2 regions of the Micromonospora sp. NPDC047557 genome follow, and region 2 is predicted to be linked to the other one. Evidence: riboswitches for the same ligand, from Rfam matches in the RefSeq annotation. Region 2 holds a riboswitch; the other holds the start of a gene.
The links. A riboswitch is a leader RNA that binds a small molecule or an ion and turns the genes downstream of it on or off. The one in region 2 is predicted to bind S-adenosylmethionine.

Region 1 (7,123 bases), on a different contig from region 2:
GCGCGACGCCGCGTACTGGGATTCCGAGGCGGCGTTGAACGTCTTCGAGTTCACCCTGCTGGAGCGGGTCGCCGGACGGCACTACCAGGAGGCGGTGGCCGCCTACCTTCAGGCGCTGCGCCGGGAGGGCGACCTGCTCGCCCGCCCGCACAAGGTGCTCGACAGGCGCCGGCGCAAGGCGCTCTCGCTGGCGTTCGGCGGACTGGACGACGAGGAGCTGCACCTGTGGGCGTCGGTCGCGTACCGCAACGCCATCCTGGAGCTGCTCGGCGACCTGAAGGCGTTCGCGTTGCACCTGCGCCTCCAGGCCGGCTGAGCGGCCGTCTCAGAGCACCTGGGCGAGGAAGCGGCGGAGCCGGGGATGCTCGGCCCCCTCGAAGATCCTCTCCGGCGGGCCAGCCTCCAGCACCACACCCCGGTCCATGAAGGCGACGGTGTCGGCGACGTGCCGGGCGAAGCCCATCTCGTGGGTGACCACCACCATCGTCATTCCGGCGGCGGACAGGTCGGCCATCACCCCGAGCACCCCCTTGACCAGTTCGGGGTCGAGCGCCGAGGTGGCCTCGTCGAAGAGCATCACCTCGGGCCGCAGCGCCAGCGCCCGGGCGATCGCCACCCGCTGCTGCTGACCACCGGAGAGCTGCGCCGGCCGGGCATCGGCCTTGCCGGCGAGCCCCACCAGCTCCAACTGGGCGCGGGCGACGGCCACCGCCTCGTCCTCGCCGAGCTTGCGCAGCCGACGCAGCGCCAGGGTGACGTTGCGCAGCACGCTCATGTGCGGGAAGAGGTTGAACTGCTGGAAGACCATGCCCACCCGCTGGCGCAGCGCGTCCGGATCGTCGTGCAGGACGCTGCGCCCGTCCAGCAGCACGTCGCCGCGGTCGGGCTCGATGAGCCGGTTGAGGGTACGCAGCAGAGTGGACTTGCCCGACCCGGACGGCCCGATCACGCAGGCCGTTCCACCACGCTGCACGCTCAGGTCGACGCCGCGCAGCACGCGGTTCGGCCCGAAGGCCAGGTGGACGTCGCGCGCCTGGAGGCTGACCGAGGTGGTGGTCGCGGTCGTGGTGGTGGTCATCGCCGGTCTCCTTCCGGGGCGCCGGTCAGCGCCGGGTCGTCCTCGTCCTCGTCGTCGGCGGGTGCGGTGGCCGGCCGGCCGTGGCGCAGCCGCCTGTCGATCGCGTTCACGACGTGCGTCAGCGGGACGGTCAACGCCAGATAGAAGAGCCCGGCGAGCAGCAACGCGGACTCGTTGCCGGTGGTGGCCGCGTAGTCCTGCCCGATGCGGAACAGCTCCCGCTGGCTGGCCACCAGGCCGAGGAAGTAGACCAGGCTGGAGTCCTTGATCAGCGCGATGAGCTGGTTGACCCAGGCGGGCAGCACCCGCCGGATGCCCTGCGGGATGATCACCAGCCGCATCGCGTCGGCCCAGGAGAAGCCGAGTGCCCGCGCGCCCTCCAACTGGGCCGCCTCCACCGACTGGATGCCGGAGCGGAAGATCTCCCCGATGTACGCCGCCGCGATCAGCGACAGCGCGAGGATGCCCAGCGGGTACGGGTCCGGTCCCCAGACCTGCATGCCCAGCGGCGCCAGCCCGACGCCGATCAGCAGGATCGTCGCCGCGGCCGGCAGCCCCCGGAACACGTCGGTGTAGACGCGTGCCGGCCAGCGCAGCCACCGGCTGCGGGAGATGCCGGCCACGGCCAGCAGCAGGCCGAACACCGTGCCGAGCAGGGCGGCGGAGACCGCCAGGATCAGCGTGTTGGGCAGCCCGACGGTCAGCATCTCGGGCAGCGCCTCGCGCATCGCGTCAGCGTCGAAGAAGGTCTCCCACAGGGTGCTCAACGGATCCATCGGTCGCCTCTCCTACCGCCCTGCTCGTTCGTCACCGGTTCAGGACGCGGCCGACGCCGACGCCGACGGCGCGGCGGACGCGGACGGCACCGCCACCGTGCCGCTGCCCGGGGTGAAGTCCGCCGGGATCGGGCGGCCCGGGTAGTACTGGGCCTGCAACCGGCTCCAGGTGCCGTCGGCGATCACCTCGTCGAGGCCCTTGTTCAGCGCCTCGCGCAGCTTGTCGCTGCCCTTGGCCACGGCGTACGCGGTCGGCGCCGGGCTGAGCTGCTTGGCCGCCACGGTGATCTTGCCGTTGCTGTCGGCGGCCGACTTCTCGCCGATCTCCGCCGGGGCGATCCACGCGTCGGCGGTGCCCGCCTTGAGCTGGTTGAGTGCGCCGTTGTAGTCCGGCACCCGCACCGGGTCGAGCTGCTTGCCGGTGGCGTAGTCGTCCTGGACGGTGCCCTGCACCACCACGACCCGCTTGCCGGCGAGCTGGTCGAACCCGGTGATCGGCGAGCCGGCCGGCACGTCCAGACCGAAGTAGCCGAAGTCGTAACCGTTGCCGAAGTCGACGGTCTTCTTCCGCGCCTCGGTGATCGTGATCGAGGAGCTGCCGACGTCGAACTTGTGGTTGTTGACCTGGGAGAGCAGCGCGGAGAAGTCGGTGCCGACGAACTCGACCTTCAGGCCGAGCTTGCCGGCGACCGCGGTCAGCAGGTCGTTGTCGAAGCCGGTGAACTTACCGTCCTTGAGGTACACGTTCGGCGGGGCGTCGGTAAGCGTGCCGGCCCGCAGCACGCCGGCCTGCGCCAGGCCGTACGGGTTGCCTGCGGTGTCGTTCGAGGCGTCGTCGGTGCCGCAGGCGGTCAGCGCGCCGGCAACCACAAGGGCCGCCCCAACGGCAACGGCACGGCTCAAGCCAGAAGAAAATCGCACGGGTGTCTCCAAAAGGGTGCGTCGACCCGGTCGATCATGAAGTTGTTGCCCCGACACGCCGGTCGGGCGGGCAACAACGTCATGATCGACGCGAGGGTGGGTGGGCGTGGTGCGCCCAGAAAGGGGAGGGGAGGAACTAGCGCGTCAGGCGGCGGTACACGCCGCGCTGCACATTCGCATCAGGTCCACGTGGCGACGCCGGGTCAGGGGCGGCGTGAGCCGACCGGCCGGTGGCGTGGGGCTGAGGTTGCGCATACGGTCTCCCGGGTCTGTTGCTGACCTGGGTGCCAGGCCACGCTTGCACCGGCGTCCTGCCGGTGCCTGGTCTTCACCCGGGGCACCCCACCGCGGAGGAGGGTTGCCGGCCAGCGAGCCGGGGCTTCGCGCTGGCACTCATGACCTGCGCCGAGGTTAGCAGCGCCCACCGGTGGATCGTCCAGCCGTTATGACCACGCTCACCACCGGCGACGGTTCGGCCGGCAGGTCAACCGGTGTGCACGTGCGGCCGGCGGCGCGGGTCGGGCTCCTGGCGACGCAGGATCTCCCGGGTGACCGAGGCGATGGCACCCTGCCCGAACGCCAGGTAGCGCAGGATGTTGCGACCCGGGCCACCCTCGCTCCATTCGAAGTAGATGTGGGGGCGTCGCCGGCTCCGCTCGCGGATCTCCAGCAGCAGGGCGGCGAGCGCGGTGGGCACCGAGGAGCCGGTCAGGCTGAGCACCGGGTAGCTGTCGTGCACCACGCTGCCGCGCACCAGCAGCTCGGTCTCGAAGTCCGACGGGTCGGTGACGTGGACCTCGACGAAGATGACGTCGCTGTCGTCGGGGAAGTCGTTGTCCGCCATGGTCTGTGCCAGCTTGGCGCGGTACTCGGCCGGGTCGCGGCGGTCCGGCTCGTGCGCGATGAGGCGGATCCGACGGGTGGCACGCTCGTCGATCATCCGGGCGGCGGCCGGATCCAGCTCGACGTGGTCGACTCGCACCTCGTAGGCCCGTACGAGCCGGGACAGCACCGACACCAGGATCATCCCGCCGATGAAACAGGCGGCGATCTTGACGCCGTCGGGGCGTTCCACGACGTTCGCCACGGTGGTGTAGACGAAGATCAGCGTGATGGCCCCGAAGGCGTACATCCGCCCCCGCTGCCGCCGTCGTCGCGCCGCGAGGGTCACGGCCGTCGCCGCCGACGTGATCAACACCAGGACCCCGGTGGCGTACGCGCCGCCCTGCGCGTCCACGCTGGCGGAGAAGATCACCGTGATCAGGAATGCCACCGAGGTGAAGACCAGGACCAGCGGCCGGATCGCCCGCGCCCAGGTAGGGGCCATACCGTAGCGCGGCAGATACCGGGGTACGAGATTGAGCAGTCCGGCCATCGCCGACGCGCCCGCGAACCACAGGATCCCGATCGTGGACAGGTCGTAGACCGTGCCGAAAACGCCGCCGAGGTGCTGGTGCGCCAGGTAGGCCAGCGCCCGGCCGTTCGCCGGCCCGCCCGGCTGGAACGCCTCCGGCGGGATCAGCACGGTGGTGGTCACACTGCTGGTGATCAGGAAGACGCTCATCGTCGCGGCGGCGGTGGTGAGCAGCCGCCGCGCCCCCCGGATCCGGCCCAGCGGCCGGTCCTCCGAGTCCTCGCGATCCCCCCGGATGTGCGGCATCACGGCCACCCCGGTCTCGAAACCGGACAGGCCCAACGCCAGCTTCGGGAACACCAGCAGGGACAGCCCGACCACCAGCAGGGGATCGCCGTGCCCGGTGCTCAGCGCGGTGGTCCAGTCCCCGACCGCGCTCGGGTGGGTCACCACCCGCCACAGCGCGTCGGCGATCACCACCGCGTTCAGCGCCAGGTAGACCGCGACCAGGACGACGGCGATCCCGATGGCCTCGCCGAATCCCTTGAGGAACACCGCGCCCAGCAATGCCACCAGCAGCAGCGTGATGGCCACCTCGTGTCCCTTGAGCCCGCTGGGCCAGAACGGGTTCTCGTCGAGGTGGGCGGTCGCGTCCGCCGCCGAGAGGGTGATGGTGATGATGAAGTCGGTGGCTGCGAAACCGAGCAGCACCAGCACCAACAGCTTGCCCGGCCAGTAGCTCAGCAGGCGTACGAGCATCGCGATCGAGCCCTCACCGTGCGGGCTCTCCACCGCCACCCGCCGGTACACCGGCAGCGCGCCCAGCAGCGTCACCAGCACCAGCACCAGCGTCGCCACCGGCGACAACGCCCCGGCCGCGAGCGCGGCGATGCCCGGCTGGTAGCCCAGCGTCGAGAAGTAGTCGACACCGGTCAGGCACATCACCTTCCACCACGGGTGGTGCCGATCCTCGGGCGGGCGGCCGCCCGGGCCGGAATGCCGCGCGGCCCGCTCCGTACCGCCGTCGAGCAGCCAACCGCGCAGCCGCCCGGCGCGCCTGTTGCCCTGCACCGGCGCTTCCCCCGTCCTCCGCCCATGGTCACCGCGAGTATCCGCCCGGCCACACGCGCCCGTCCCCAGGTACGCCGAACCCACCCGTACCGGGTGGGGACGGCCGGCGAGTCGGAGGGTTTCGGCCCGGGGGCAGGGGGGATGCAGCGCCTCCGGCGCGCCTCGCACCGAGTCGTCCGGTCGGGCCGGGAGGCCGCCGGATCGGATGCCACCGGGGAAGGAGCGGGTCATGGTCGGCGGCCGTCGCTTCCGCCCGGGTGGTGGCTTCGGCCGTCAGCTCGACGAGCACGAGACCCGCGTCGGCGTGCCGCCACCGCCGGAGCCGCCCCCGCCCGCCGGTGGCATGGTGGACAGTGCCATCTACATCCGGGGACACCGGTTCGCCTCACCGGCCGGCCTCGCCGAGACGTACTCCTGCCTCCAGGAGCAGGACGACGCGATGGCCTGGATCGGGTTGTACCGGCCCGACATCGACCAGATCTCCTCGCTGGCGCGCGAGTTCCGCCTGCACGACCTGGCGGTGGAGGACGCGATCAACGCCCACCAGCGACCCAAGCTGGAGCGGTACGGGCACACGCTGTTCGTGGTGCTGCGTGCCGCCCGCTACGACGACCTGCGGGAGGAGGTCGAGTTCTCCGAACTGCACCTGTTCATCGGGCCCGGTTTCGTGGTGACGGTCCGCCACGGCGAGGTCCCCGACCTGGCCGCGGTCCGGCGACGGATGGAGGCCGACGCGCCGATGCTCGCCCAGGGGCCCGAGGCGGTCCTGTACGCGATCCTAGACCAGGTCGTCGACGGGTACGCGCCGGTGGTCGCCGGGTTGGAGAACGACATCGACGAGATCGAGACCCAGGTCTTCGGGGGTGACCCGAACGCCAGCCGGCGCATCTACGGGCTCAGCCGGGAGGTCATCGAGTTCCAGCGGGCCGCCCGGCCGCTGCTCACCATGCTCGACGCGTTGGCCACCGGCGCCGGCAGCTACGGCACGGACGAGGAGCTGCTGCGCTACCTGCGTGACGTGACCGACCACCTCACCCAGGTGGTCGAGCGGGTGGACGGGTTCCGGCACCTGCTGCAGAACATCCTCACCGTCAACGCCACCCTCGTCTCGCAGCAGCAGAACGAGGAGATGCGCAGCCTGACCGCGGCCAGCTACGCGCAGAACGAGGAGCTGAAGAAGGTCTCCTCGTGGGCCGCGATCCTGTTCGCCCCCACGCTCATCGGCACCGTGTACGGCATGAACTTCGTCCACATGCCGGAGCTGAACTGGCGCTTCGGCTACCTGTTCGCGCTGCTGCTGATGCTGCTGGTCTGCGGAACCCTCTACCTGGTGTTCAAGCGGCGCGGCTGGCTCTAGCAGCGGGGCGCGAGGCTCACTCGATGCCGCGCAGGATGTGCCGCTCGTCCTCGCTGTCGTCGTCACCGGCGCCGATGCGGCCGAGCAGCACGGCGGCGGCCCAGATGGTCAGGGGCGTAGCGGCCCCGGTCATCCCGCCGCCGGTCCGGTCGTGGCTGGTCTGGCTCCGCTCGGTGCGCGGTGGCCTGCGCTGAGCCTGCATGGGCCCTGCCTCTCCTCGTCGAAGCCGCCGCGGGCGGCGCGGTGTGCGCCCGCGCCCCCGGCCGGGCGGCCCGCGCGCGGGTCACCACCGGTACGGCATCCACGTCGAACCATCCCACGCCCGGCCGCATCCGCACCCCTTGTTTTCGGTTTCCCGACTGTCGCCCGCCAAACCGGACATCTCGCCTCGATGGTGCACCGACCGGCCGAGTGGGTAGCGAGGTACGGGTGAGCGGATCTCTCGACACCGCCGTCCGGGTCGCCGCCGGACGTGGAGCCCTGCCTCGCTACCTCGTCGCGGCGACGCTCGCCCGCGGCGCGGACGCCGGGGCGACCGTGGGAGTGGTGTTGCTGGCCACCGTGTC
Region 2 (7,123 bases):
CCGCGGGCGCCGGCACCCCGAGCCCGGTGAGCAGGTCCCCGGCCAGCGTGGCGCTGTCCCGTTCGTTGGTGTCGCCCAGGGCTCGCGGGTCGTAGATCGCGTCGTGGCACCAGGCGGCCAACCGGACCAGGTCGGGCCGCTCAGCCAGCGCGGCGTGCCGGTCCACCACGTCGAGGACGACGCTCAGGTGCGCCACCGTGTGGTAGTGCCGGTGCGGCTCCCGCCACCGGGCGAGCAGCTCCTCCCCGGTCCGGGTGGAGCGCTCGTCGGGTCTCGCCCCGGCGTCGCGGGCCGCCGCCCGCCACCGGTCCAGCAGATCGGCCACCGCCCGAGTCTGCCGCATCCGCGCGCCGCACGCGGGCGGGAGGATTCAGGGGGCCTGCCACGGGTAGTCGCGCCCATGGCGGTGGCCCGGGACAGAAGACCTCCGATGGTGCGGCGTACCCCGCTGCGCGAGGGCCTGGTGGACGTCGACGGTGCGCGCATCGCCGAGGCCACCGAGCAACTGCGGCACCGCGGCCGGGCGACCCTGCACGACCGGCTGCACCGGGTGCGGATGGCGGGTGGGCTGGCCGTCCAGGCCGGGTTGGCGGCCGGTCTGGCGTACCTCATCTCGCACAAGGTGCTCGGCAATCCGCAACCGGTCTTCGCACCGATCTCCGCGGTCGGCACGCTTGCCGCGTCGGTCGGGCAACGGTTCCGCCGGACCGTCGAGCTGATCGTCGGGGTGGGTGTCGGGGTGTTCGTCGGCGACCTCCTGATCTACTTCCTCGGCACCGGCGCGTGGCAGCTCGGCCTGGTGGTCACGGTGGCGATCCTGCTCACCATCTTCGCCGGGGCGAGCGTGGCCATCGTCATCCAGGCGGCGGCCACTGCGGTGCTGATCGTGACGTTGAGCCCGTCCACCCAGAACCTGGAGATCCCGCGCTTCATCGACGCGTTTCTCGGCGGCGGCATCGCGTTGCTGGTGACGGCGGTCCTGTTGCCGCTGAACCCGCTCCGGGTGATCAACCGGGCCGCCCGCCCGGCGTTGGACCTGCTCGCCGCCCAGCTCGACGCCACCGCCGACGGGCTGCGCCACCGGGACCGGGCCGGCATCCAGCGGGCGCTGGAGCAGCTGCGCAACAACAAGGACGAGCTGGCCACCCTGGGCGAGGCGATCGAGGGCGCGAAGGAGACGGCCACCCTGTCGCCGGCCCGCTGGCACCGCCGCGGCGAGCTCACCCACTACGCGGAGGCGGCCGACCCGATCGACCGCGCGATGCGCAACTCCGGCACGCTGATCCGCCGGTCCGTCACCCTGATCGAGGACGACGAGCCGGTGCCCGACCCGATGCCGGACGCGATCGGCCACCTCGCCGAGTCGGTCCGGCTGCTCAAGCACGAGTTCGCGGTGGGCGAGGAGCCGCGCAAGGCGCGGGAGCGGTCACTGCGGGCGGTCAGCGAGGCCGGCCGGGCGTACGGGGCGGGAGTCGGCTTCTCCGGCAGTGTCGTGATCGCCCAGATCCGGACCACGGCGAGTGACCTGCTGGTGGCCTCGGGTGTCGAGCAGGAGGAGGCGAACCGGTGCATCCGGACGGCCTTCGGGGAGCAGGAACGGCCGCCCGGCGAACCGGCCGAGCCGGGCGAGGCACCGAAGCCACCCACCGCCCCGCCCGTCGGCTGAGCGCTGGGCTCAGCCCAGCTCGGCGAGCGCGGCGAGCAGCCAGTCGACCTGGGCGGCGGTGCTGCCCAGACCGATGCTGGCGCGCAACGCGGTCGGCGGAAGATCCCGCCGGCCGGTACGCCCGGCGGCCTCGCCGAGCAGCCGCCGGGCCAGCGGATGGGCGCAGAACAGCCCATCCCGTACGCCGATCCGGTGCTCGGCGGCCAGCCGGGCGGCCACCGCGGCGGAGTCCCAGCCGGCGACCACGAACGAGACGATGCCGACCCGGGGCGCGTCGGGGCCGAACGTACGCAACTCCACCACGTGCGGCAGGGCGGCGAGGCCGGTGCGCAGCCGGGCCAGCAGCGCCTGCTCACGGGCGGCCAGCGCGACCCGGTCGGCGTCGGCCAGCGCCGCGCACACCGCCGCCAGCGCCACCGCTCCCAGCAGATTCGGGGTGCCGCCCTCGTGACGGGCCGGGCCGTTCGCCCAGGTCACATCGTGGGTGGCCGGCCCGACGTGGCTGGTGGCACCGCCACCGGCCAGGTACGGCGCGGCGGCGTCCAGCCAGTCCGCCCGGCCGATGAGCACACCCGCGCCGAACGGGGCGTACAGCTTGTGGCCGGAGACGGCCAGGTAGTCCACGTCGAGCGTGTGCAGGTCGACCGGGGCGTGCGGCGCGAGCTGTGCGGCGTCGAGGACGATCCGGGCGTTGTGCCGGTGGGCCACCCGGGCCAGCTCGGCGACGGGCCACAGCTCCCCGGTCACGTTGCTCGCCCCGGTGACGGCGACCAGCACCGGCAGCGCGGGGTTGCTGTCGCGGCGCAGCTCGGTGAGGGCGGCGGCGAGAGCGCGTACCGCCCCGGCCGGGTCGGCGGGCACCGACAGGCGCACCGAGCCGCGGGGCCAGGGCAGCAGGTTGGCGTGGTGCTCGCCCGCGAAGGTGACGACTGTCGTGCCGGCGGGCAGCGCCCGGGCCAGCAGGTTGAGGGCGTCGGTGGTGTTCCGAGTGAAGATCACGTGGTCGTCGTCGCGGGCGCCGAAGAAGTCGCCGACCGTCTGCCGGGCCCGCTCGTAGGCCAGCGTGCAGCGCCGCGACAGCGCTCCCGCGCCGCGGTGCACGCTGGCGTACCAGGGAAGCAGTTCGGTCACCGCGTCGGCCGCGGCACGCGCGCACGGCGCGGTGGCCGCGTAGTCGAGGTTGATCTCGCCGGGTACGCCGAGCACGTCGAGCGGCGCCAACGGGCTGGGCGCGACGGTGGGCAGGGCGGGCAGCGAGGGTACGAGGGTGACGGACACGCCGGAACCTCCGGGGTCAGGGACCCCGGGTGCGGTGTCGGGACGGGGTCCGCGCTTGCCCAGCACGCCGATCGGGCTGGGCCCGGTCATCACCCGGGGCACCCCACCGCGAACTCGACGAGGGTTGCCGGCCAGCAAGCCGGGGCTTGACGCTGGCGCTCGTGACCTGCCGGCAGCATAGCGGCTGTGGATGCGACCGGACCAGCCGGCGGGGGATGGCTACGCTGACCGCATGGCCGACACCCCGCCCGGTGCACCCCTGCCGTCGTCGCCGCCCACGCCCGCCGATCCGGCGGTCGTGGCGGCGCCCCGGATGCCGCCGCGCCGACTGGTCTGGCTGCGGTACCTGGTGCTGGCCGGGGTGGTGCTGCTCATCGCGGCGTGCGCGGTCTTCATGGTCATCACCCTCGGCCAGTCGCTGGGCCTCGACGCGCTGCTCATCGGGGTGGTCGCCGCGATCCTGCCGGTGCCGGTGCTTGTCGCCTGCTTCCTCTGGCTGGACCGGTACGAGCCGGAACCGCTGAAATATCTGATCTTCTGCTTCGCCTGGGGCGCGTTCGTCTCCACCGCCGCCTCCCTCAACGTGAACGAGTTCGCCGCCGGGCGGTTCGCCGACTGGGGGCTGCCGGAGGCTCTGACCGGCGTGCTGGTGGCGCCGTTCATCGAGGAGCTGACCAAGGCCCTCGGTCCGATCCTGCTGCTGGTGTTCCGGCGTCGGGAGTGGTCCGGCATCACCGACGGCCTGGTCTACTGCGGGCTCTCCGCGGTCGGCTTCGCGATGGTGGAGAACATCCTCTACCTGGGCGGGTACGGCTATGCGGCCGGCGCCGACCGGTACGGTCCGGCGACCGGCACCCAGCAGGTGATCGCCATCTTCATCGTGCGGATCCTCCTGTTCGGGTTCGCCCATCCGCTCTTCACCTCGATGACCGGTGTGGGGCTCGGTATCGCCTCGCGCACGGCCGACCGGCGGGTCCGCGTGCTCGCCCCCATCGCCGGCCTGCTGCTGGCGATGATGCTGCACGGCACGTGGAACCTGCTGCCGACGTTGACCCAGGCCACCGGCGAAGCGGTGATCATGCTGTACGGCTTCCTGGGCCTGATGGTGCCGGTGTTCTTCGGCACGGTCGGGCTGGCCGTGTGGCTGCGCGCCTGGGAGGGGCGGCTCACCGAGCGGACCCTGCCCGACTACGTGCGCGCCGGCTGGCTGAGCCCGCCCGAGGTGGCCGCCCTGAGCAGCCTGGGCCGTCGGCACGCGGCCCGCCGCTGGGCACGCCGGGTCGCCGGCGACGCCGGGGTGCGGGCGATGCGCGGGTACCAGCTCGCCGCGACGCGGCTGGCCCTGCTGCGCGACGGGACTCTTCGTGGTCTGGACCGTAAGCCCGCCGACCGGGAGCGGGCGGTCGCCGAGGAACGGCAACTGCTGGAGGCGATCACCGCGCACCGGTCGTTCTTCGTGGGGCGTGACCCGCAGGCGCCGGTGGGTGTCTGGGACGGCAGCCGCTACCACCTGCGCTTCCCGGACGGTACGCAGCGGCCGGTGGAAGCGCCCGACGAGCCGGTCGTGCCGATCCCGGTGGTGCTCGCCCCGCCGCCGCCCCCCATGGGCTACGCGCCGCCCGGCTGGCACGGCCTGCGCCCCCCGGCGCCGTGGCCGCCCGGTCACCCCTGACAGGCGCTGGCGGGGGTCAGGTCATCAGGGTGGTGAGGAAGTCACCGAGCCCCTGCGCCATCGCCATCAGCGCGGCTCCGATCCCCTTGAACATCTGCGCGGCCCCGTCCGGCCGGAACGCCATGAAGTAGATCAGGAACGCGACGCTGCCCCAGGCCAGCAGTTTCTTCACGAATACCGGCATCGTCCCTCCCCAGGGCCAACGGTCGCCGGCTGGCTTCCCGCGCCACGGGCTGGCAAACGGCGCGGTGGCGCCCGCTGGCCGGGGGAGGTGCGTCAGAGATAGAGGCCGGTGGAGTCGTTCTCGACCCGCTCGGCGGCCACGGCGTGCACGTCGCGCTCCCGCAGCAGCACGTACCCGCGGCCGTGCAGCTCGACCTCGGAACGCTCGTCCGGGTCGAAGAGCACCCGGTCGCCGGAGACGATGGCGCGGACGTTCGGCCCCACGCCGACGGCGGTGGCCCACGCGAGGCGCTTGCCGACCGCGGCGGTAGCCGGGATGACGATGCCAGCGGTGGAACGGCGCTCGCCCTCGCTGCCGTCCATGCGTACCAGCACGCGGTCGTGCAGCAGGCGGATCGGCAGGCCGGAGTCGAAATCCTGGTCGGCGGTCACGGGGCAGACGCTACCGTGTCGCGGGGGACCGGCCGCCGGTGGTTACGTCCCTGGCCGTCCGGGCATTGTGTGGCGGAAACTGCCCTACGGTGTGGGGAACGGACGTATGCTGTCCGACCTGTCGCCGTGGGCGGACGACTCTTCTGCCAGGAGGTGCGCTTGAGCCGCTTCGAGCGGGTACGCGGGCGGCTGCGCCGCGCCTACCGGTCAGAACAGGAGTCGGTTCGCGCGGCTCAGGAGACGCCGAGCGACGCGCCGGAGACGGCCGGGGTGGCCTCGCCGGCCGTTCCCGGGCCCGCCGCCCCGTCGAAGGCCACGGTCGTCGGCGCGGAGCCTGGCGTGGACCTGCACAGCTCGACGTCCAGCCGGGACGACGCCGACGTGCCGCACGGGCTGCGAATCGCCGCCGCCTGGTGTTGGCGGCTGATCGTGATCGGCGTGGTGGCGTGGGCGCTGCTCCGGATCGTCGGCACGGTCCGGATCGTGATCATCCCGCTGGCCATCGCGTTGCTGCTCTCGGCGTTGCTCGCGCCGGCCGTCGGTTGGCTGCTGCGGGCCCGGTTGCCCCGTTCGCTGGCGACGGCCGTGGTGCTGGTCGGCGGTCTGGCGGGCGTTATCGGCACGCTGACCCTGGTGGTGAACGAGTTCATCCAGGGCGTACCGGAGCTGAGTGAGAAGTCCTCGCAGGGCGTCCGGCAGATCCAGAACTGGCTGAAGACCGGCCCGTTGCACCTGTCCGACACGCAGCTCGACCGCTACATCGACGAGGCGCAGGGCTGGATCAACGACAACACCTCGAAGTTCACCAGCGGCGCGCTGAGCACCGCGGCGACGCTGGCGGAGGTGCTGACCGGCACGCTGCTGGTGCTGTTCGCGACGTTCTTCTTCCTGCGTGACGGCAACAAAATCTGGCGTTTCCTCGTCCGGCTGCTGCCGGTGGCCGCCCGGTGGAAGGTCGACGACGCCGGCCGCGCCGCCTGGCAGACCCTCGTCGCGTACGTCCGCGCGACCGTGCTGGTCGCCTTCATCGACGCGGTCGGCATTGGCATCTTCCTGGTCATCTTCGACGTGCCGTTCGCCTTCCCGCTGGCGGCTCTGGTGTTCCTCGGCGCGTTCATCCCGATCGTCGGCGCGGCGCTCTCCGGTGGGGTGGCGGTGCTGGTGGCGCTTGTCGACAGCGGGCCGGTCACCGCGCTGATCATCCTGGGTGCGGTGATCGGTGTGCAGCAGGTGGAGGGGCACGTGCTCCAGCCCCTCATCATGGGCCGGGCGGTGGCCATCCACCCGCTCGCGGTGATCATCGGGATCGCGGCCGGCGTGGTGCTCGCGGGCATCACCGGCGCGCTGGTCTCGGTGCCGCTGATCGCGGTGCTGAACACCGCCGTACGCCGACTGGCCGCCCGCACGGTCCCGGACACCCCACCCGACGCCGTGGTCGTCGCCGCGCAGGCCCCCTGACGGGTCAGGTGGTGGCGAGGCGCTGCAGGGCGCCGCGGGCTACCTCGGGGCGGGTCGTGTACCAGAACGGGGGCAGCGAGCGGCGCAGGAACGGCCCGTAGCCCCGCGCCGTCTCCAGGCGCGAATCGAGCACCGCGACGACCCCCTTGTCGCCGGTGGCCCGGATCAGTCGGCCCACTCCCTGCGCCAACCGGACCGCCGCGATCGGCACGCTGACCGCGGCGAAGCCGGAGCCGCCGCCCGCGTCCACGGCAGCGGCGCGGGCCGCCGCGAGCGGTTCGTCGGGCCGTGGGAAGGGCAGCCGGTCGATCACCACGAGCTGGCAGGCGTCGCCCGGCACGTCCACCCCCTGCCAGAGCGACATCACCCCGAACAGGCAGCTGGACCGCTCCTCGCGGAAACGGCGGACCAGCAGCGGCAGCGCCTCCTCGCCC

Region 1: another riboswitch for S-adenosylmethionine. It lies ahead of ACGGAQ_RS08500 (ABC transporter substrate-binding protein); the one in region 2 lies ahead of ACGGAQ_RS18220 (aminotransferase class V-fold PLP-dependent enzyme).

The regions. Positions count from the first base shown of each region.
Region 1 covers NZ_JBIDDK010000002.1:153,814-160,936, forward strand. Annotated here, with positions in the region: gene ACGGAQ_RS08485 (hypothetical protein) at 1-316, shown strand, start outside; gene ACGGAQ_RS08490 (amino acid ABC transporter ATP-binding protein) at 326-1,078, opposite strand; gene ACGGAQ_RS08495 (amino acid ABC transporter permease) at 1,075-1,854, opposite strand; gene ACGGAQ_RS08500 (ABC transporter substrate-binding protein) at 1,894-2,757, opposite strand; SAM riboswitch class IV at 3,065-3,176, opposite strand; gene ACGGAQ_RS08505 (amino acid transporter) at 3,260-5,200, opposite strand; gene corA (magnesium/cobalt transporter CorA) at 5,430-6,557, shown strand; gene ACGGAQ_RS08515 (hypothetical protein) at 6,574-6,759, opposite strand; gene ACGGAQ_RS08520 (MFS transporter) at 6,987-7,123, shown strand, end outside.
Region 2 covers NZ_JBIDDK010000007.1:65,714-72,836, forward strand. Annotated here, with positions in the region: gene ACGGAQ_RS18210 (metal-dependent phosphohydrolase) at 1-325, opposite strand, end outside; gene ACGGAQ_RS18215 (aromatic acid exporter family protein) at 431-1,666, shown strand; gene ACGGAQ_RS18220 (aminotransferase class V-fold PLP-dependent enzyme) at 1,676-2,944, opposite strand; SAM riboswitch class IV at 2,991-3,111, opposite strand; gene ACGGAQ_RS18225 (PrsW family intramembrane metalloprotease) at 3,135-4,616, shown strand; gene ACGGAQ_RS18230 (hypothetical protein) at 4,633-4,800, opposite strand; gene ACGGAQ_RS18235 (co-chaperone GroES) at 4,893-5,231, opposite strand; gene ACGGAQ_RS18240 (AI-2E family transporter) at 5,247-6,689, shown strand; gene ACGGAQ_RS18245 (ATP-dependent DNA helicase) at 6,694-7,123, opposite strand, start outside.